Regions from separate parts of the Thioclava sp. ISO4 genome, predicted to be linked through region 2. Evidence: riboswitches for the same ligand, from Rfam matches in the RefSeq annotation. Region 2 holds a riboswitch; the other holds the start of a gene.
The links. Region 2 has a riboswitch for cobalamin ahead of AC2TZ7_RS11155 (hypothetical protein). Riboswitches for the same ligand answer to the same signal wherever they lie in the genome.

Region 1 (10,967 bases), 650 kb from region 2:
GTGTCTTCGGCCATTCCGGCGCAGGGCCGTTCAGCTCCAACGCCGTCTATCACTCCCGAGAGACCGGCCGCACCGCCGCCGCCTTCACGCATGGCCCCTTCGAGGGACCGGCGGAACAGACCGTGGCAAAAGCCCTGCTCGCGGAGTGAGTGAGACCTGCCCGGTGTGACCAACACCGGGCAGCGCCCGACCTCCCCCCGGGAGGGCGCTTTTGCAGCCAGACTGCGCGCATCAGCGTCGGAGGTGTGAGGCGCGATAAAGCGAAGACCACCGAGACCGTGCCTGCGCCCACCCGAGGTCGGGCGCTCCCCTCATCGCCAAAAAGAAAGGCGGCAACCACCGTCGCCGCCTCTCCCACGATACCGTGAAATCCGATCTCACACGCCGCTGTCGAAGGGCTCGAACGCCTCGGCGCGGGCACGCTTCCAGCGCTTGAGATAGCCGAAGCGGTCGTCATCCTCGCGCAGGAGGAACCCTTCGGGCATATAGTGATAGATCTCGTCGCCCACTTTGAAATCGCGCTCGCGGTCGCGCACCAGCAGGTGATGCGGCAGGAACTGCCCCGGATGGGTGAGCCCCGCGGCCCCCGTCATCTCGGCCAGCGCCTTCATCGTGTTGCGGTGGAAATTGGCCACGCGCTGCGACTTCTCAGGCACCACCAGCGCGCGCTGACGGATCGGGTCCTGCGTGGTCACCCCGGTCGGGCATTTATTCGTGTGGCACGACTGCGCCTGAATGCAGCCGATCGAGAACATGAAGCCGCGCGCCGAGTTCGCCCAATCCGCCCCGATCGCCAGAACCTTGGCGATATGGAAAGCGGTGACGACCTTGCCCGAGGCCCCGATCTTCACCTGATCGCGCAGCCCCGCCCCGCGCAGCGTGTTGTGCACGAAGCTGAGACCTTCGACGAGCGGGAAGCCCATGTGATTGGCGAATTCCAGAGGGGCCGCGCCGGTGCCGCCCTCCTTGCCGTCGACCACGATGAAATCGGGGGTAATGCCGGTCTCCAGCATCGCCTTGACGATGCACATGAATTCGCGGCGGTGACCGACGCAGAGCTTGAAGCCCACCGGCTTGCCGCCCGACAGCTCGCGCAGCTGGCCGATGAATTCCATCATCTCCAGCGGGGTCGAGAAAGCGGAATGCGAGGCGGGCGAGATGCAGTCGCGATCCATCGGAATGTCGCGCGCCTCGGCGATCTCGGGGGTGATCTTGGCCGCGGGCAACATGCCGCCATGGCCCGGCTTCGCGCCCTGGCTCAGCTTCAGCTCGATCATCTTGACCTGAGGGTCCTGCGCGCGCTTGGCGAATTTCTCAGGATTGAAGCTGCCATCATGGTTGCGGCAGCCGAAATAGCCCGAGCCGACCTCGTAGATCAGATCGCCGCCCTCACGGTGATAGCGCGAGATACCTCCCTCGCCCGTGTCATGCGCGAACCCGCCCATCTTCGCGCCCTTGTTGAGCGCCGTGATCGCATTGGCCGACAGCGCCCCGAAGGACATGGCCGAGATATTGTAGATCGACGCCTTGTAGGGCTGCTTGCACGCCTCCCCGCCGATCTCGACGCGGAAATCGCTATCCTCGATATGGCGCGGCTTCACCGAATGGGTGATCCACTGATAGCCCGATTCCGAGACGCGGATACGGGTGCCGAAGGGTTTGGCATCCTCGATATCCTTGGCGCGCTGATAGACAATCGTGCGCGTCGCGCGGGAGAACGGAATGTCTTCGTCGTCCCCCTCAATCAGATATTGGCGGATCTCGGGGCGGATTTCCTCGAAGAAGAACCGCAGATGGCCGAGGATCGGATAGTTCCGGGTGATCGCGTGCTTGGTCTGGATCAGATCGTGGATCCCGACCAGCGTCAGGAAACCGAAGAGGATCGCGGCGACCAGAAACCAATCCGTGAGGATCAAGCCGGAAAGCGCGCCGAGGGTCAGCAGCGCTGACAGGACGAGCGGAGAAAACCGAATAAAACGCGTGAACATGCCCCCTCCCGCGGGGTTTTTTTATCGTGTGTTCTTATGCACGCCCACTCTAGCGCGCGCGGGTTCTATGTCGAAGAACAATTACGCCCGCAACCCCGGATCGGGCCCGGATCGGACCAGATCGCGGCCTCCAGCGCGTCGAGCCCGTCGGTCAGCGCGGCAGGCCCGGGTTGGAGGATCAGGGTCGATTTGACCTCGTGCAGCCGGTTTCGCGCAACAGCCGGAACGTCCTGCCAGCCTGGCCTTGCGGAAACTTTCTCGGGGCGGAACTTCTTGCCGCACCACGACCCCACGATGACCTCGGGCGCGGCGTTGATCACTTGTTCGGGAGTGACGATGCGATGCTTGGCTTTGCCCTCTTTCGCCAGGTCGGCGAAGACGTCGCGCCCGCCCGCGATCTCGATCAGCTCCGACACCCAGCCCACGGCAGAGATCAGCGGTTCGTCCCATTCCTCGAACCAGACGCGCGGACGGCTCGGGCGCGGCTTCGCGGCGATCTCCGCCAGACGCGTCTCGTAACCCGCGGCGAGCAGCTCCGCCCGCTCGGTGCAGCCCACCAGCGCGCCCACCGTGCAGATCATGTCGAGGATACCCGCGACCGAGCGTTGGTTGAACGCATGAACCGCCACACCCTCGCGCACCAGCCCCGCGACGATATCGGCCTGAAGGTCGGAGAAGGTCAGAACGAGGTCCGGCTTCAGCGCGAGAATCTTCGGCAGATCGGCGGAGATGAAGGCCGAGACGCGCGGCTTTTCCTGACGCACCCGTTTTGGCCGCACCGCGTAGCCCGAGACGCCGACGATGCGCGCGTCCTCACCCAGAAGATAGAGCGTTTCGATCGTCTCCTCGGTCAGGCAGACGATGCGCTCGGCCGGAAATGCCATCAGCCCCCCAAGGTGGAAAGCGGTTGAAAAACGGGACCTTCCGGCGTGACCTTAAAGTGTGCGCGGATGTGGAAGACCTCGGCCAGAAGCGTCTCGGTCAGCACCTCGCCGGGCGCACCGTCCGCGACCAGCCGCCCGCGATCCATCACCCAAAGCCGGGTGCAATGGCGCGCGGCCAGCCCCAGATCATGCAGCGAGGTGACCACCGCGCCGCCCGCCTGCGCATGGGCTGTGAAGACCTGCATCGTCGCGATCTGCGCCGCCGGATCGAGCCCTGCAATGGGTTCGTCGGCGAGGATCAGCGGGCTTTCCTGCGCGAGCGCCCGCGCGATCAGCACCCGCGCCTGCTCGCCGCCCGAGAGCTGCGTGGCGGCACGATCGCGGTAAGTGTCGAGCCCCATCCGGCGCAGCGCCTCCTCCACCGCAGCCGCCCCGCGCGTCGCCTGATCGCGGCCATGCGGCAGCCGCCCCAGCGCCACCAGATCGGCGACCGACAGCCCCCAGGCGATCTCGCGCGCCTGCGGCAGCCACGCCGCCGCCCGCGCCCGCGCCATCGGGTCGAGCGCAGAAAGCGAGCTGTCCCCGCGATGCGACAAGAGCCCCATCGCGCCCCGCAGCAGCGAGGTCTTGCCCGCACCATTGGGCCCGATCAGCCCGATCACCTCGCCCGGCCCGACCTGCGCCGAGACGCGATCGACCACCGGACATTCGCCGCGCAGAACGGTGAGGTTTTCCAGCTTCAGCATCAGCCCTCGCGCCCCATTTTGCGGATCATCGACAGGAAGAACGGCGCGCCGACCAGCGCGGTCAACACGCCCAGTTTCAGGTCGCGCTCGGGTGCGATCACCCGCGTCGCGATATCGGCCAGCGTCAGCATCGCCGCGCCGCCAAGCGCCGAAGCCGGCAACAGCCGCGACGGCCGCGCGCCCACGGATTTGCGCAACAGATGCGGCACGACGAGGCCGACGAAGCCGATCGCCCCTGCGACAGCCGTGGCCGCACCGACCATCAGCGCCGTGCCGAAGACGATCTGAAGCCGCAGCCTTTTCAAGGAGATACCCATCGAAGCTGCAGCATCTTCCCCAAGGCTCAGCGCATCCAGCCCGGCGCCCGCGCGCAGCAGGATCAGCGCGCCCACGATCAGGAACGGCAGCGCCAGCGCCACATGGGTCATCGAGCGATCGGCGAGCGAGCCCATCATCCAGAACACGATCTCGGCCGCGGCATAGGGCGACGGCGCGAGGTTCAGCACCAGCGCGGTCGCCGCCGCCGCCAGCGCCGAGACCGCGATCCCCGCGAGGATCAGCACCAGCGCCCGGCCCTCGCGTCCCGCAAGGATCAGGATCAGCGCGACGGCCACGCCAGCTCCGGCCAGTGCGGCCAGCGGCAGGGCCAGCGCGAAGAGCGCGTAAAGCCCGGTCTGGATCGCGATCACCGCGCCAAGCGCCGCCCCTGCAGAGGTGCCGATCAGCCCCGGCTCGGCCAGCGGATTGCGCAGGAAGCCCTGCATCGCGGCGCCCGACAGCCCCAGCGCGGCACCGACGCCGATCCCGAGGATCGCGCGCGGCAGGCGCAACTCGCGCATCACCAGCCCTGCGGCACCATCGCCGGAAATCAGCGCGGAGAGGCCGTGAAGCGGCGAGATGCCTGACGGCCCGATCAGCAGCGAGGCTGCGAACAGCACCGCACAAAGGATAGAGAGAAGGATGAGGATCGTGCGATAACTCATTGCGTCAGCTTCTCTTTCTCGATTTTACGTCCGAGCTTTGCCAGCGTCTCCACCGCATTCAGCATCGCGGGCGCGCCGCAGGTCCAGCTTGCATCGCGCAGGCCCCGCACGACCGGCAGATCGCGCAGCACCGGATGCGCCAGCACCTCCTGCGCGCGGCTCGTACCGGTGCGGCCTTGCGAGCCGCCGACGACGACCAGATCGGGGCGATCCATCACCAGATCTTCCAGCGGCAACCGCCCGCCCCAGTCGAGCCCCGGCCCGCTGACGACATTCTGAAACCCTGCCATTTCAAGGATTTGCCCTTCAAGGGTCCGCGGCCCGTAGCCATAGCCCGAGGGCCCGATGATCGCAGCTTTCAGCCCCGGCGCGGGTGTCTTGATCGCCGCCAGCCGCGCATCGAAATCCGCGAGCATTTTCGCCGCGCGATCGGGGTGGCCGAGCAGCTTGCCCATCGTCTCGATCCGGCCGCGGATCTCGGGCAGCGAGGTACCGGGCGGCAGTTGCTCGACCCGAATCCCGAGCGTGCGCAACATGCGGATCGTGTCCGGGTTCGACCATGTGTCGGCCAGAACGAGATCGGGGTGCAGAATCGAAATGTCCTCGGCACGACCGTGGTTTACGGGTAGTTCTTCAGCCTGCTTCCAATGCACAGACATCGACGGATCGGTCGCGAAATGACTGACCGAGACGATCTGCGACGGATCGGCTAGCGCCAGCGCCAACTGATCCGTGCAAAGGTTCATGGACACGACCCGCGCAGGCTCCTCCGCCCATGCGGAGGAGGTCGCCGCCAAGGCGGCGAAAAGGGCGACGCAAACCGCCCCTTTCAGATCAGAACCGCGCACGCAGCCCCACATAGGCGGCGCGACCCGAGGTGCCGTAGCCCGGCCAGAGCTGGTAATCGGTGTCGGTCAGGTTCTCGATGCGCAGATAGGCCTCTTTGTCATTGCCCAGATCGTAAGTCATCTGCGCATTCAGCAGGCCGTAATCGGGCTGGCTCTGACGATCGGTGACCACGCGCATATCGGCGGCGAGCGTGAGCCTGTCAGTCACCTGCGCGTCGATCCCGGCGGTCAGCGTATGCCGCCCGAAGGCCGAGTTCCACGTCGAGCCGGCAGAGAGACCGTCGGGGTTCTTCGAGTCCAGATAGGTATAGCCGAGGCTGTAATTGACCTTGTTGGAGATCGGCCCCTTCAGGCCCAGCTCCAGACCCTGCCGTTTGGCGGTGCCCGAGGTCTGGTAATAGCTGTAGGTCGCGTTGCTGTAGTCGATCAGGTCCTTCACCTCGATATGGAACAGCGTCGCGGTCAGCTTATGCGCACCGAAATCACGCTCGACGCCCAGATCGTAGCTCAGCGATTTCTCGGGCTTGAGATCGGGATTGCCCGCATAGCCGTCATAAAGCTCGTAGCCCGACGGCGCGCGGAACCCGTTGCCCACCGAAGCGCGGACGAGGGTCGCGGCATCGGCCTGCCAGGTGACGCCCAGACGGCCCGTGGTGTTGCCGCCGAAATCCGAGTGATCGTCATGGCGCGCCGAGGCGATCACGTTCACCCCGTCCATCGGCGAGAAGGCATATTCGCCGAAGACGCCCGTATCCGCGGTCAGGACATCGCCCGTGACATAGGTGCCGGTATAGGTTTCCAGCGTGCGATCCGCCCCGAAGGTCAGCCGCCCCGGCCCGAGATCGGTCGAGGCTTTCCAGACGAGTTTGCGGCGCTTGCCCTCGTAGCCATAGTCATAGACCGGATACCAGCGCGAGGTCGTGTAATAGGTCAGGCCAAGCTCGTGATCAAGCGGACCGGTCGTGAATTCGGCGAAGAGACGCCCGCCCCGCTCCTTGTGGATCGTGTATTCGTTGCTGTCCGTGGGCGGCGAGCTGAAGCCGTTATCGAACTCGCCCCGGTCGTTCTGCGCAAACCCGTTGAAGCCGATCAGCAGGTTGTCGGAGATGCGCTTTTGCGCGCGCAGGCTCACGCGGTCAGCGCGGTAGCCGTCTTTCTCGGTATTGCCGTTTTTCTTGTCGGCCGCCGAGAAGCCTGCGGTGTAGACTTTCGACAGCTGGATCGCGAGCTCGTCATCGCCCTTCTTCCAGCCGAAGTTATAGGCCGCATTCGCGGTCTGGTAGGAGCCGAGCTCAACCTTGACGCTTTGGCTCACGCCATCCTCGGTCGGGCGCGGCGTGTCGAGGTTGATCACACCGGCGACCGCCTGCCCGCCATAGACCGCCGATTGCGAGCCGCGCATGATCTCGACCCGGTCGTAGTTGAACGTGTTGAACCGGCCCAGATCGGGCAGCACCTGCGTCGCGGAGGGATCGGAGACGTCGATGCCATCCACCAGAACCTTCACGTAGTTCTGCGACACGCCGCGAATGGTGAAGCCGGTCTGCGCGCCCATTGGGCCGCGCGACAGGATGCCGACGCCCGGCGATTGCGCGATCAGATTGGCAAGGCGCGTCTCGCCCGAACGCTCCATATCCTTGCGCGAGAGCACAGTGACCGCCTGTCCGGTCTTGTCCGCAGATTGCGGCTCGAGCGCGCCGTAATAGATCACGATCTCATCGAGTTGGTAAGGTTGGCTGTCTTGCGCAAGCGCGGGGCCTGCCAGCGCGGTGGTGAGCATCAGGCCCATGGTCAAACGGGTGCGGATCATATCCAATTCCCTCGTATCGCGACTCTGCGGTCGCGTGAACTTCGTATCGTAAGTCTTTGGAAATTAGGAATTTCCGCCGACGGTGAGAATGTCACCACTGACGGAAGACCGCCTCCGCTGCGCGCCCCGCACAGGCAGAAAGGATGAGCGCCTCGGCAGGTCTCCTGGCTCGCGGGTCTTGGTTTCGGCTGGCCTTCCCGGGTTTCCCCAGTGGCTCAGTCAGCCGTCACTCGCCGCTCACAGTTGCGGGGGCAGCCCCGGAATGAATGCACGCATCGCACCGGGTTCCCTTTTCATCCGCCAAGGCGGAACCGAAGTGCCCCTGCTGTGCCGCGCGCGCCGCAGTCTGTCAAGAAAATTTCAACTCTCGACGGCGGCTCTGCTGCGCCGGTTGAACCGGATCGAGGACAGCAGCGCCAGCCCGATCAGCCCCGCCCCGATCAGCCCGGTAATCACCTCGGGCACTTCCACCAGCGTCTGCGCGAACATGACGACCGAGAGGATCAGGATCGACCAGAAGGCGCCGTTCTCGAGATAGCGGAATTCGCTCAGCGTGTTGCGCTCCACCAGCATCAGCGTCATCGAGCGCACATACATCGCGCCGATCCCCAGACCGATCGCGATCAGGAACAGGTTCTGGGTCAGTGCGAAGGCCCCGATCACCCCGTCGAAACTGAAGGACGCGTCGAGCACTTCGAGATAGAGGAACGCACCGAGGCCCGCCTTCGCCGTCTCGGCGGCGATATTCGTCCGGTCGAGCACGTGGCTCAGGACTTCGACACCCAGGAAGGTCGCAAGCCCGCAGATGGAGGCGAACATGAAATCGTCCTCGCGCCCTTCCGGCAAGATCCAGGTGAAGACCAGAATGACGAGCAGCACGAGGCCGATCTCGAGCCCGCGGATCGAGGCGAGCGAGCGCAACCGGCATTCGAGCGTGCGGATCCAGTCGACCTCCTTGCCCTCATCGATGAAATAGGTGAGCGCGACCATCATCAGGAAGGCCCCGCCGAAGCCCGCGATCGACAGATGCGCGTCCTCGATGATCTCGGCATATTCGGCCGGGTGTTTCGCGGCCAGTTGAACCGCTTCCCACGGCCCGATGCCGGCGGCGACCACGACGATCAGCAGCGGGAACAGGATACGCATCCCGAAGACCGCGATCAGGATACCCCAGGTCAGGAAGCGACGCTGCCATTTCGGCGTCATCTGGTGCAGCTTGTTGGCGTTGACGATGGCGTTGTCGAAGCTCAGCGAGATTTCCAGCACGGCGAGTACCGCCGTGATCATCAGGAAAGAGACCGCGCCGCCAAGCCCGCCGGTCTGGGTGAACCCCAGCGCGAAAGACCCGACCAGCCCCGCAACGGTGACGGCGATGGCCCAGGAGAAATAACGATACATGATGGTCATGCTGGCTCCGGCTGCATGGGGCCTCACTTAGGCTCCGCCCCCTCTCTTCGCAAGGGAGCGCGCCGTCAGAGTTGATCGCTGTGACCCGGCGAGCGCGGATCAAGGCGGCGGGATACGCGCCGCGAGACGCGGAAGCCGCGCCTCGGATCAAGCCCGCTACAGCCCTGCCTCGTCGAGCCAGCCCATGATCCGGGCCTTGTTCACCCCGAGATCGGATCTGCCGTAGACGAGATGACCGCGGATTTGCAGCGTGTTGCCCTCGACCCAAAGCGTGGTGACGTCGGGAAAGCCCCAGAAGGCAGAGCGGGTGACATAGGCCGCATGCCCCTCATCGACGCTGCCCGCGACGTGCTTGGTGCGCGCGGTGGCGCGGATGATCTTGTCGAGCGCGGCCATCTGCGCCAGCGGGTCGGCCACCTCGCGCGCGGCCTGAAACCCGCCCGTCTCGGGGTGATCGCCGGGCGCTTTCGCCAAACCTTCGATCTTGTAGCGCGCAGGGTCGATCGAGGCGAAGCGCACCCAGCCATCGGCCACGGCCACCACGGCCAGCCCGAGCGCGAGGATCGTCACGGCCCGGCTCATTCCGCGCCCTCCCGCAGCCCCCAACCGGCCAGCGCGATCAGCTCGGTCGCGACATGCGCGCCCGCGATGGCCGTCACGCCGGTCGGATCGTAGGGCGGAGAGACCTCGACCACATCGCCGCCGATCAGTTTGATACCCTTCAGCCCGCGCAACAGCTCTGCCGCCTGCCAGCTGGCCAGACCGCCCCAGACCGGCGTGCCGGTACCGGGCGCGAAAGCCGGGTCCAGACCGTCGATATCGAAGGTGACGTAGCAGGGCCGCTCGCCCACCACCGCGCGAATGCGCTCCAGCGTGGCCGCTACACCCTCGCGATGCACCGAAGGCGCATCAACGATCGTCACGCCCAGCGTATCGGGATTGTCGGTGCGGATACCGACCGAGACCGTGTTCTCGGCCTTCACCACGCCCGACTTGATCGCCTTATACAGGAACGTGCCGTGGTCGATCCGGTCCATATCGTCATCGGCCCAGGTGTCGGAATGGGCGTCGAACTGAATGAGCGCGATCTCCCCATGGGCGGCAGCCGCCGCGCGCAGGATCGGCAGGGTGATGAAGTGATCGCCGCCCAGCGTGATCGGCACGACGCCCGCCCCGAAGATCGCGCCCAGATGCGCCTCGATCCGGCCCGGCACTTCCGGCACATTGGCATAGTCGAAGGGCATGTCACCGTAATCGACGATGGCGAGTTCAGAGAACGGGTCATAGCCCCAGCCATAGGGCGCGTCGAACGCCTGCAGCGTCGAGGCCTCGCGGATCGCACGCGGCCCGAAGCGCGTGCCGGGACGGTTCGTCACCGCCTGATCGAAGGGGATGCCGGTCACGGCGATCTGCGCACCCGCGAGATCTTTGGTGTAACGCCGCCGCAGGAAGCTGGTGGCCCCGCCGAAGGTGTTCTCGAAGCTCAGGCCACGTGCCTCTGCCCGCGTAAAAGCCTGATCCACTTGGGTTTTCGCATCTTCCAGAGCCATGACCGCCCCTCCTTTTCGCCCGCGAAATCTGCGCCAGCCCTCGCGGGAGGTCAAGCTGCCGTGCATCTATGTGGAGAGGGCCGCGCCCGACCTCGGGTGGGCGCTGGACGCGCTCTGTGGCTTGTCGCTTTATCTCGCAAGCCCGAATGACGCGTGGGCCCGCGCTGACATCGCCAACGCGCCCTCCCGGGGGGAGGGTCGGGCGCGGCCCGGGGCTGGTCGCCCCGGGCGATCTCAGACCTGAACGCCGCCCCCCTCACTCCGGCTGGCAAATCTCTCCGCGCAGGATCGCAAGCCCCGTGCGCCAGACGAGCCCCACGATCACCACGGCAAGGATCGCGAGGAACGCCACCGCCATGCGCAGATGCGGGTCGGAATGGGCGTATTCGGCATGCAGGAAGGTCGCGATGGTCAGCGCCGCGATGGGGAAGCTCAGCGCCCAGAAGCTCATCGCGAAGGGCAGCCGCAGGATGCGCGGCAGCTGCACCGCAACGAGCGCCGCGAAGACATAGGCCAGCGACAGCAGGATATGCGCGAAAGGATCGACGCCCTGCCCGACCCCGGCCCCGGGCACGATCTGCTCGCCGGTCAGGCGCAGCCACGCGATGAAGGCCACCGCGGGCGGCGCGATCAGGATCACCAGCGTCGGCTGCAGCTTGCTCGGCAGGGGGTCGTGGAAGATCAACCGGTTGAACACCAGCGTCAGCAGCACGAGCCAGAACAGCATCCCGGCCGAGAAGAACAGCCAGCT
Region 2 (10,967 bases):
TGCCGCAGCACATAGCCACGCGCCCGGGCCCTCCGCCGCGGTCGTCGTCTATCTGCTCTGGCAGGTCTCCTGGCTCGCGGCTCGAGCGCCTCGGGGTCCGTCTTCCCGGCGCATCGCACCAGTGACATTCGGACCTAAGGCTCGCCGCTTACAGTTGCGGGGGCAGCGCCGGAATCTCACCGGCTTCCCTCTTCGCCTGCGGAGTGACTCGCAGGAACCAAAGCAACATCATATTGGGATGCAGGGTGTAGTGGTGTCAATATATAGATTGCCCTGCCGCACGAAACTCTCGCGCGACAGGAGCGTGTCTTGCCTCAGGCGCCGTCGCCAAGCGCACGGATATGCGCCGGGAGGCGGGCGCTCTGGCCATACATGAAGTGGTTTTCCATGCGTTCCGAGAAGCGGCTGGCCTCGGTCTCGCGCCCCACGGCCTCGGCCATTTCGCGGATATGCATCGGGCTCGCCCCGCAGCACACGCCGAGATAATTCACCCCGATCGCCTGCGCCTCACGCGCGAAGGCGCCGATCTCGTAGCGGTTGCACGCCAGCGGATCGAGCGCGGTCGGGAAGGTCCGGCCATGCGGCGAGGGGCAGGTGCAGCCGTTGTGATCGGACAGGTTGAAGAAGGTGGGCTCCTCCTTCGTGGTCCGGTAGGGCACGGGCAGGGCGCCGACATGGCAACTCACCGCCGCGCGCACCTTGCGCAGCCACGGCATCATCGTCTGCGGCCCGCGGAAGCAGTTCAGCCCGACGACATCGGCGCCCGCCTGTTCGAGCTGCTGGCAGGTTTCGACGATGCCGACCCCGTCCATCATCTCATTGGCCGCCATCGGCGCCAGCGTCAGCACCACCGGCAGTCCCGACGCCTTCGCGGCCTCCAGCGCACACAGCGCCTCGCCCGCATAGTAGAAGGTCTCGCCGATGAGGATATCCGCGCCTTCCTCGACCGCCCAGCCGACCATCTCGTCGAACATCGCACGCACCTCGGCCTGCCGCGCCGGATCGGCTGGATCCCAGATGTTCGTGTTCGAGATATTGCCCGCCATAAGGTTGCCGGTCTTCGCATCGGCGACCTCGCGGGCGATCTTCAGCGCCGCACGGTTGAGCGGCTCCAGCAGGTCTTCCTTGCCGATCACGCGCATCTTCTCGCGGTGGCCGTTATAGGTGAAGGCCTCGACGATATCGCTGCCGGCGCGCTGGAAATCGACATGCAGATTGCGCAGCGCCTGCGGGTATTCCAGCGCCACCTCGGGCACGAATTCCCCGGCGGTCAGATAGCCGCGCCGTTCCAGTTCGAACAGGAAGCCCTCGGCGCAGATCACCGGGCGCGCGTCGAGCAGACGGGTCAGTTTGTTGTCATTCATGGAGAGATCCTCTCAGTTCATCCATGACCATCGTTTGGAGTGCCGAGCCTCACAGGGAACGGGGCTGCCGTTCCCTGCTGCAATGGTCCTCGGCCGGGCCGCAGGATGCGACCGCAAGACGAAAAACAGGCTCAGAGGCCGCGCCGGGCGCGTGCCCCGCCGCGCCGGAGCGGCGGGGGCATCTCGATCGGCAGGGCGAAAGGCTGCGGGCTCAGGGAGTCCAGCAGCAACTCGCAGAACACCGCGACGGCAGGCGAGGCTGCGCCGAACGGATAGGCCTGCGTATGGGCGATGATCGCCGCCTTCGCATAGGGCATGTCGCCCGGCAGTCCGCCGAGCCATTCCATGTAGCCCAGCGTGCCCAGCTCACGCGCACGCAGCGGCGAGATCGGTCCTATATCGAGTTGTAAGAGTGAAAGCGTTCGTTCCAAAAGCATCGCGCCCTCCGCGCAAAAGGGCGGAAGTGGTCGCGGCACGGCGATATGCGAGGTCCGATCTGGTCCATCTCTCGTCTCTCCGTCCCAAGGCACCCCGCCCGGGTTTAAGGTGACCGAGATGCGCGCGGGCGCGCATCCGAGATGGCAGGTCTCCTGACTCGCGGGTCGTGGCTTCACCGGACCTTCCCAACCTTTGCAGGTCAGTGGCGTTTCCGGTGGCGCTCGCCGCTTACAGTTGCGGGGGCAGTCACGGAGTTGGGCATCGCCCGCACCGTGTTCCCTTTTCAGCCGACCCTTTGGGGCCGGACACCATCCCGGATTTGATCGCAGGAAAATCCGGCCCTGTCCAGATCGGATTGGGGGAGAGACGAAGATGCAGATGTGGCGGCGCTGGTGTCGGTCGGGAGGGGGCTTGAGCTTGCCCGCAAACAGAGCGCGCCCGTCTCCAACCCGCGGCCGGACAAGAGGCCCGGCGATGTCCCGCGTTTCCGCCGTACAGCCTTACAGCCGCAGGCCGGTCTCGGCATCGAAGACCTTGGCCTTACCCATATCGACCTCGAAGCTGAACGGAGCGCCCGGGGGCAGGGCGTCTTCCGGGCGGACCCGGGCGATCACCTCGGTCTCGCCAAGGGCGAAGACGATCATCGTGTCGGGGCCCGTCGGCTCGACCAGATCGACCGGGCGTTCGAAGACGAAACGGTCGGGGCCGGGCAATTCGGTCCCGGCCATGAAGATCGCCTCGGGCCGGAGCCCCAGAACGACCTTGTGCCCGTCGGGGGCTGTGACCCGCTCGGTGAACCGCGCGGGCAGGGGGAAGCGAAGCGCCCCCGCCGTGCCCTCGGCCACCTCCACCGACAGCGCGCCCGTCTGCCCATCGCGCCGCAGGGCGCCGGGCAGCATGTTCATCGACGGCGACCCCATGAAGCTCGCGACGAAGAGGTCCACCGGATCGTCGTAGATCTCTCCGGGTTCGGCGACCTGACGGATATGGCCGTTATCCATCACCGCGATCCGGGTCGCCAGCGTCATCGCCTCGATCTGGTCGTGGGTGACATAGACGACGGTCTTGCCGAGCCGCTGGTGCAGCTTCTTGATCTCGGTGCGCATCTCGATCCGCAGCTTGGCGTCGAGGTTCGAAAGGGGCTCGTCGAACAGGAAGACCTCGGGCTTGCGCACCAGCGCGCGGCCCATCGCGACGCGCTGGCGCTGGCCGCCCGAAAGCTGACCGGGCTTGCGGTCCAGATAGGGATGGATCTGCAGAAGCGTGCTGAACTCCTCGACCGCGGTGGCCTGTTCGGCGCGCGGGACGTGGCGAGTCTGCATCCCGAAGGTGATGTTCTCGCGCACCGTCTTGGTCGGATAGAGCGCGTAGGACTGGAACACCATCGCGATGTCGCGGTCGCGCGGCGGGGTGTCGTCCACCAGCCGCCCGGCGATCTCGATATGGCCGTCGCTCAGCGTCTCGAGTCCGGCGATCAGGTTGAGCAGGGTGGACTTGCCGCAGCCCGAAGGCCCGACGAGGACGATGAATTCGCCCGCCTCGATCTCGAGGTCGATGCCCTTGATCACCTCGTTCGTCCCGAAGCGTTTGCGCACGCCCTGAAGGGAAATTCCCGCTGCCATTGCTACCCTTTCACCGCTCCGGCCGAGAGCCCGCGCACGAACCAGGCTCCGGCGACGACATAAACCGCCAGCGTCGGCAGCGCCGCGATGATCGCCGCGGCCATGTCGACATTGTATTCCTTCACCCCCGTCGAGGTGTTCACCACGTTGTTGAGCGCCACCGTCACCGGGTTGCTGTCCCCGATGGTGAAGGCCACGCCGAACAGGAAGTCGTTCCAGATCTGGGTGAACTGCCAGATCACGGTGACGACGATGGCAGGCAGCGACATTGGCAGCACGAGCCGGAAGAAGATGCCGAAGAAGCCCGCCCCGTCGACCTTCGCCGCCTGAATGATGCCGCTGGAAACCCCGATGAAGAAGTTGCGAAAGAACAGTGTGGTGAAGGCGAGGCCATAGACCGTGTGCACGAGGATCAGCCCCGGGATCGTGCCCGCAAGGCCAAGCTGGCCCAGCACCCGCGCCATCGGCAGCAAGATCACCTGAAACGGGATGAAGGCGCCGAACAGCATCAACGCGAAGATCGTGTCGGCGCCGCGAAAGCGCCATTTGGTCAGCGCGTAACCGTTCAGCGCCCCCAGTATCGTCGAGATCGCCACCGCCGGCACGGTCATCATCACCGAGTTCCAGACATAGGGCGCGAGCCCATTGCAGCGCACGCCCACGCAGGCGCCGTTCCACGCCTTCTCCCAGGCGCTGAAGTCGAACTCTTTCGGCAGGCTGATCAGCGAGCCTTCCCGGATTTCGGCCAGCGATTTCAGCGAGGTCGAGATCATCACCAGAAGCGGGATCAGGTAGTAGATGCAGAACACCCCGAGCACGGCGAACAGTACGGCGCGCATCAGGCTGTGATGCAGCCCCCGGCGCTGGACGATCCCGCTTTTGCTCCGCCCGCTCATCCGCTTGTCTTCCTCAGTTCCGAGTAGAGATAGGGCACGATGATCGCTATGACCGTCATCAGCATCATCGTGGCGCTCGCCGCCGCCACGCCCAGCTCGCTGCGCTGGAAGGCGAAGGAATACATGAAGGTGGCGGGCATGTCGGTGGCATAGCCCGGCCCCCCGCCGGTCAGCGCGATCACCAGATCGAAGCTCTTGATCGCGAGATGGGCGAGGATGATGACGGTGGACAGGAACACCGGCCGCAGCATCGGCAGCACGATGCCGGTATAGGTGCGCCACAGCCCCGCGCCGTCGATCGCCGCCGCTTTCAGGACCTCGTCATCGACCGAGCGGAGCCCGGCCAGAAACAGCGCCATCGCGTAGCCGGAGCTTTGCCAGACGGCCGCGATCACCACCGTGTAGATCGCGTAATGAGAGTTCACCAGCCAGTCGAAACTGAAATTCTCGAAGCCCGCCTGATGCATCAGCCGCTCCAGCCCGAGGCCGGGGTTCAGCATCCATTTCCAGACCGTGCCGGTGACGATGAAACTGAGCGCCATCGGGTAGAGGTAGATCGTGCGGATCACCCCCTCGATGCGCACTTTTTGGTCGAGCAGGATCGCCAGAAGGATGCCGATCGCCATCGAGATCGAGATGAACAGGCCCGAGAAGACGAAGAGGTTGCGGATCGCCACATACCAGCGTGGCGTCTCCCAGAGCCGGACATATTGGCTCACACCGTCGAATTGGTAGTTGGGCATCACCCCCGACCGGGTCAGCGAGATATAGGCTGTCCAGAGTATGAAGCCGTAAACGAAGAACAGGCTCGCCGCGAAAAGCGGCGAGACCACGATCGCGGGCAGGCGCCGTTCCAGCGCCCGCCCGAACCTTGCCATGGGCCCCGTGCCTCCGGGCATTGCAGGCCCTAGTTTTCCTGCGCGCGCTTGATCGCGGCTGCGAGTTGCTTGACCGCGTCCTCGGAACTCATGTCAGAGTTGAAGAAAGCGGTCACGACGTCGAGGAACTCGCCCCGCACCGAGCGCGGCACCGCCATCTCATGTGCCATCGACGGCACCAGCGTGTCGTTCTCGATCGCCGCCAGCAGATCGGCATGCGAGCGTTTGGCGCAGGCGTCGAAATCGTCGAGCGGCACGTCGGTGCGCGCCGGGATCGACCCCTTGGCGAGGTTGAACACCTTCTGGAACTCGGGCGACATGATCAGTCGTGCGAGCACTTTCTGGCCCTCGATGCGGTCTTCGCCCTCCACCTTGAAGAAGGTGAAGCTGTCCGAATTCAGCACGAAGCCCTTGCCCGGCGTGGGCCAGCACAGGAAATCCTGTTCTGGTACTTTACCGGCGGCAAGGAATTCGCCCTTCGCCCAGTCGCCCATGATCTGGAAACCGGCCTCGCCACGCATCACCATCGCGGTCGCGAGGTTCCAGTCACGCCCCGAGAAGTTCGGATCGACATAGCCACGCAACTTGCGCAGCTGGTCGAAGGACTTGACCATCATGTCCGAGGTCAGAGCCTCCGGGTCGAGCTCCACCAACGCCTTGCGGAAGAAATCGGCGCCGCCGATCCCGAGCACGACGTCTTCGAACAGCGTCGCGTCCTGCCACGGCTGACCGCCATGGGCGAGCGGCACGATGCCCGCCGCCTGCAGCTTGTCGGCGGCGGCGTTGAACTCGTCCCAAGTCGTGGGCATCTCCTCGACGCCTGCCTTCTTCAGCGCCTCTGGGTTGGCCCACATCCAGTCGACGCGGTGGATATTGACCGGCGCGGCGACGTATTTGCCCTGGTACTTCATGATCTCGGCCAGCGCCGGCGGCAGCACCGAGTCCCAGTTGCCCGCATCCGCCACGGACTGGACGTCGTTGAGCGCGCCTTGCTCGGCCCATTCCTGGATGCCCGGCCCCTTGAGCTGGACAGCCGTCGGCGGATTGCCGGCCACGACGCGGGCGCGCAGCGCCGTCATCGCGGCATCGCCGCCACCGCCCGCGATCGGCGAGTCGATCCATTCGCCGCCCTCGGCTTCGAAGGCTTTCTTCAGTTCTCCGACGGCCTTGGCCTCGCCGCCCGAAGTCCACCAGTGCAGGACCTCGACCGTGCCATCCGCCCGCGCCGCGCTCGCACAGAGCGCGCCGGCGACGCTTGCCGCCGCCATCATGGCTTTACAAATGTGCATGTTTTCCTCCTCCTCCCGGTCGAGTTCGCGGTCCATGATCGCAGCCCGACACGAGATTTAGGCTGAGACGACAGGCGCAGAACGTCATTGATCTCGATCAACGATTTGTGAATCACGGGTGAGGCGGACGGGCACAGAGGCGAGTTTGACCCGCGGCATCCTTACCCAAGTCCGGGCGATTGCGCTGCCTGCCGAAAGGCTTACCATCGCCGCGGGATGACTGAAGGCCCCGTGATGCAGGATACCGACGCCGCGCCAGCTTTTGCCGAAACCGCCGAGGCGGTGATCGCGCGTCTGTCCGTCCCTTTTCCGAACGGGCTGAGCGCTCAGGAGGCCGCCACGCGCCTCGCGCGCCACGGCCCGAACGCTCTGCGACGTCCCAAGCCCCGAAGCGCATTGCGCATCCTGCTGCATCAGTTTCAGGGGGTGATCGTCGCGCTTCTCGTTCTGGCAACGGTGTTCTCGCTGGTCATTAACGATATCGTCGAGGCGCTGGCGATCCTCGTCGTGCTGCTCTTGAACGGCGCGATCGGGTTTTTCACCGAGTTGCGCGCCACCCGCTCGATGGAGGCGCTGTTCAGCGTCGCCGAGGTCCGCACCCGCGTCCGTCGGGACGGGGTGCTGATCGAGGTGGATGCCCGCGATCTCGTGCCGGGCGATCTCGTGATGCTCGAAGCGGGCGATGTGGTGACCGCCGATCTGCGGCTCGTCGAGGCGTCGGGGCTTCATTGCGACGAATCAGTGCTGACCGGCGAGTCCCTTCCGGTGCTCAAGACCACCGAACCGCTGCTATCCGATGCGGTGCTGGGGGATCGCACCAATATGGCGTTCAAGGGCGCGGCCGTCACGCGGGGAGCCGGGACCGGCGTGGTGGTGCGGACCGGCATGGAGACCGAGATCGGCAAGATCAGCCAGCTTGCGATGGCGGCCAGCACGGAACCCACACCGCTCGAACATCAATTGACGCGGCTCGGGCAGCGACTGGTCTGGCTGACGATCGTTCTTGCCGTCGCGATCATCGTCACGGGGCTGGCGCAGGGCCACCCGCTCACCAGTATGATCCAGACCGGGGTCGCCCTTGCCGTGGCGGCGATCCCCGAAGGCATCCCCGTCGTGGCCACCTTGTCGCTTGCGCGCGGGATGTGGCGCATGGTGCAGCGCAATGCCCTGATCAGCCGCCTGTCCTCGGTCGAGACGCTCGGGGCGACGACGCTGATCCTGACGGACAAGACCGGGACCCTGACCGAGAACCGGATGAGCGTGGTGCAGGTCTTGCTCGATGGGGGGAGCGTGGATCTGGATGGGCCGGAGACCGCTTTCGCGGAGGACCGTCTGCGCGCCGCGTTGAAGATCGGCATGCTGTGCAACAATGCCGAGCTGGGCGACGGCGATGAGGGCCGGATCGGCGACCCGACCGAACTGGCCTTGCTGAGTGCCGCGCGACAGGCGGGGGTGACCGAGGAAGAAGCGGAGCCACGCCTGCTCCAACATGCTTTCGAGAGCGACAGCCTGATGATGGCGACCGTCCATGCGTTGCCGGACGGGGGCGCGCTCTATGCGGTGAAGGGCGCCCCCGAGGCGGTGATCGCCTCTTGCTCCGAGGTTCTGGGACCGGAAGGCCCGCGCCCTCTGAGCGCCGAAGACAAGGCCGACTGGATCGCGCGGAACGCGGACGCCGCGAGCGAGGGGCTGCGTGGGATCGGCCTCGCGATGAAGCGGACGGACGGGGCGGAGGACGCGCCCTATGAGGAGCTGACGCTTGTCGCGATTGCCTGCCTTGCCGATCCCTTGCGCAAGGATGTGCCCCCCGCGATCGCGGCCTGCCAGAGCGCGGGGGTCCGGGTGATCATGCTGACGGGCGATCATGCCGAGACCGCCGCACGCATCGCGAAGGATGCCGGGATCAGCGGAAACGGTGCGGTGGCGATCGAGGGGCGAGACCTCACAGGGCTCGATCTGGGAAACGCCCCGGAGGAAACGCTCGACCGCCTGCGCAAGGCCAGCGTCTTCGCCCGCGTGGCTCCGGCGACGAAGCTGGACCTCGTCAGCTTCTATCAGCGCGAGGGCGAGACTGTCGCGATGACGGGCGACGGGGTGAATGACGCGCCGGCGCTGAAGAAAGCCGATATCGGCATCGCGATGGGACAGCGCGGCACCCAGGTCGCCCGCGAGGCGGCGCATATGGTGCTCAAGGACGACGATTTCGCGACCATCGTCGAGGCGGTGCGACAGGGCAGGGTGATCTTCGGCAATATTCGCAAATTCATCGTCTACCTGATGTCGTGCAATCTCTCGGAGATCCTTGTGGTCGGGATCGCCGTCGGAGTGGGGCTTCCTTCACCGCTCCTGCCGCTGCAGATCCTGTTTCTCAATCTCGTCACCGATGTCTTCCCCGCGCTGGCGCTCGGCTTGGGGCATGGGGACGGCCATGAGATGCGCCGCCCGCCCCGCGACCGCGCCGAGCCGATCCTCGCGCGCAGGGAATGGGGCCGTATCGTGGCGCTCGGGGCGATCGTCACGCTGGCGACGATGCTGGCTTTCGGGGGCGCGCTCTACGGTCTGCGGCTTGATCCCGCCGCCGCCGTCACCGTGGCCTTCGTCACACTCGCGCTGGGCCAGCTGTGGAACGTGTTCAACATGCGCGAGGCCGACACCCACGCCCTGCGCAACGATGTGACGCGCAACCCCTATGTCTGGGGGGCGCTTGTCCTATGTCTCGTGCTGATCGCCGGGGCGTTGTGGCTGCCGGGGCTCTCCGATGTGCTGCAGCTGCCGTCGCCCGGTATCGCGGGGCTGGCGCTCGCCGGGGCGATGAGCCTGCTGCCGCCGCTGCTGGGGCATCTGGTCGTATCGCGCGCAACCCGCAGATAATTTCCGCTCCCGCGTTGAGCCACATCAATGAAACTGCCTCCTGTCTTCGCCTAGGGAAGGTCATGGCCGTTCGTGACAGGGGCGGCCCATCGACTGGCATCACCATGGGAGGAGGCGTGATGACTTGGGCGATTATCCGGAAGCCGGCCGCCGAACGGGCAGCCGCCACGCTGACCGATGAGGTCCGCGAGGCGTTCACTTGGGACACCGCGCGGGCGATGCTCGACGGCTTTCCCGATGGCGGGTTGAACATCGCCTATGAGGCGGTGGATCGCCATGTCGCCTCGGGCCATGGGGCAGACGAGGCGATCCTGTGGCTCGGCAAGGACGGCGCGCGAGAAAGCCTGAGCTATGGTGACCTCGCCGCCCGGACCGCGCGCTTCGCCAATGTGCTGACAAGCCACGGGCTGGAACCGGGCGACCGGCTCTTCGGTCTTGCAGGGCGTGTGCCCGATCTCTACGTAGCCGCGCTGGGCACGCTGAAAGCGGGGATGATCTTCTCGCCGCTCTTTTCCGCCTTCGGGCCTGAGCCCTTGCGCACCCGGCTCGAGATCGGCGAGGCCAATGCGCTGATCACCACCGCCTCGATCTATCGCCGCAAGATTGCCGCCTGGCGGGACGAAATCCCGTCGCTGAAGCTGGTTCTGATCATCGGCGACGAGGCGCCCGACGATTGCGTAGCCCTCGGTCCCGCGATGGCGGCGGCCTCCGAAGAATTCGAGACGGTCCGCACGGCCCCCGAAGATCCCGCGCTGATCCATTTCACCTCCGGCACCACGGGGCGCCCCAAAGGCGCGGTGCATGTGCATAATGCGGTGGTGATGCATGCCGCCGCAGGCCGCTACGCGCTCGAACTGACGCCGGGCACGCGCTACTGGTGCACCGCCGATCCGGGCTGGGTGACGGGCACGTCCTTCGGGATCATCTCGCCGCTGGTGAACCGGGTGCGGATGGTCATCGACGAGGCCGATTTCGATCTCGACCGCTGGTATGGCATTCTCGAGCGCGAGCAGATCGAGGTCTGGTACACCGCGCCCACCGCGATCCGCATGATGATGCGCGCGGGCAAGGAGGCGGCTGAGCCTTACGATTTCTCGACGCTGCGTTTCATGGCCTCGGTGGGCGAGCCGCTCAACCCCGAGGCCGTGGTCTGGGGCAACGAGGTCTTCGGCAAGCCCTTCCACGACAACTGGTGGCAGACCGAGACCGGCGGGATCATGATCGCCAATACCCGCGCGATGGATGTGCATCCCGGCTCGATGGGTAAGCCGCTGCCGGGGATCGAGGCGGGGATCGTCGAGCGTGTCGATGAGGGGCTGCGCGACTGCAAGCCCGGCGAGATCGGCGAACTGGCGCTGCGCCCCGGCTGGCCCTCGATGATGCGCGCCTATCTGCATGAAGAGGCGCGCTACAAGAAGTGTTTCGTGGATGGCTGGTATCTCTCGGGCGATCTCGCGATGCGCGATAGCGAGGGCTATTTCTGGTTCGTCGGTCGCGCCGATGATCTGATCAAATCCTCCGGGCATCTGATCGGCCCCTTCGAGGTCGAAAGCGCGCTGATCGAACACCCGGCTGTGGCCGAGGCCGCCGTGATCGGGCTGCCCGACGA

Region 1: it holds a riboswitch for cobalamin, as region 2 does, so the genes downstream of both, AC2TZ7_RS14310 (TonB-dependent receptor plug domain-containing protein) here and AC2TZ7_RS11155 (hypothetical protein) in region 2, are expected to answer to the same signal.

Annotation. Positions count from the first base shown of each region.
Region 1 is NZ_CM176571.1:2,909,635-2,920,601, forward strand. Features, by position in the region: gene AC2TZ7_RS14280 (serine hydrolase domain-containing protein) at 1-149, shown strand, start outside; gene AC2TZ7_RS14285 (FMN-binding glutamate synthase family protein) at 378-1,988, opposite strand; gene AC2TZ7_RS14290 (cobalamin-binding protein) at 2,054-2,872, opposite strand; gene AC2TZ7_RS14295 (ABC transporter ATP-binding protein) at 2,872-3,618, opposite strand; gene AC2TZ7_RS14300 (FecCD family ABC transporter permease) at 3,618-4,601, opposite strand; gene AC2TZ7_RS14305 (ABC transporter substrate-binding protein) at 4,598-5,347, opposite strand; gene AC2TZ7_RS14310 (TonB-dependent receptor plug domain-containing protein) at 5,436-7,259, opposite strand; cobalamin riboswitch at 7,397-7,590, opposite strand; gene AC2TZ7_RS14315 (DUF475 domain-containing protein) at 7,620-8,666, opposite strand; gene AC2TZ7_RS14320 (DUF1499 domain-containing protein) at 8,823-9,248, opposite strand; gene speB (agmatinase) at 9,245-10,216, opposite strand; gene AC2TZ7_RS14330 (SLAC1 anion channel family protein) at 10,473-10,967, opposite strand, start outside.
Region 2 is NZ_CM176571.1:2,262,975-2,273,941, forward strand. Features, by position in the region: cobalamin riboswitch at 43-237, opposite strand; gene AC2TZ7_RS11150 (homocysteine S-methyltransferase family protein) at 315-1,364, opposite strand; gene AC2TZ7_RS11155 (hypothetical protein) at 1,496-1,801, opposite strand; cobalamin riboswitch at 1,928-2,130, opposite strand; gene AC2TZ7_RS11160 (ABC transporter ATP-binding protein) at 2,303-3,424, opposite strand; gene AC2TZ7_RS11165 (carbohydrate ABC transporter permease) at 3,427-4,320, opposite strand; gene AC2TZ7_RS11170 (carbohydrate ABC transporter permease) at 4,317-5,198, opposite strand; gene AC2TZ7_RS11175 (ABC transporter substrate-binding protein) at 5,228-6,487, opposite strand; gene AC2TZ7_RS11180 (cation-translocating P-type ATPase) at 6,722-9,358, shown strand; gene acsA (acetate--CoA ligase) at 9,478-10,967, shown strand, end outside.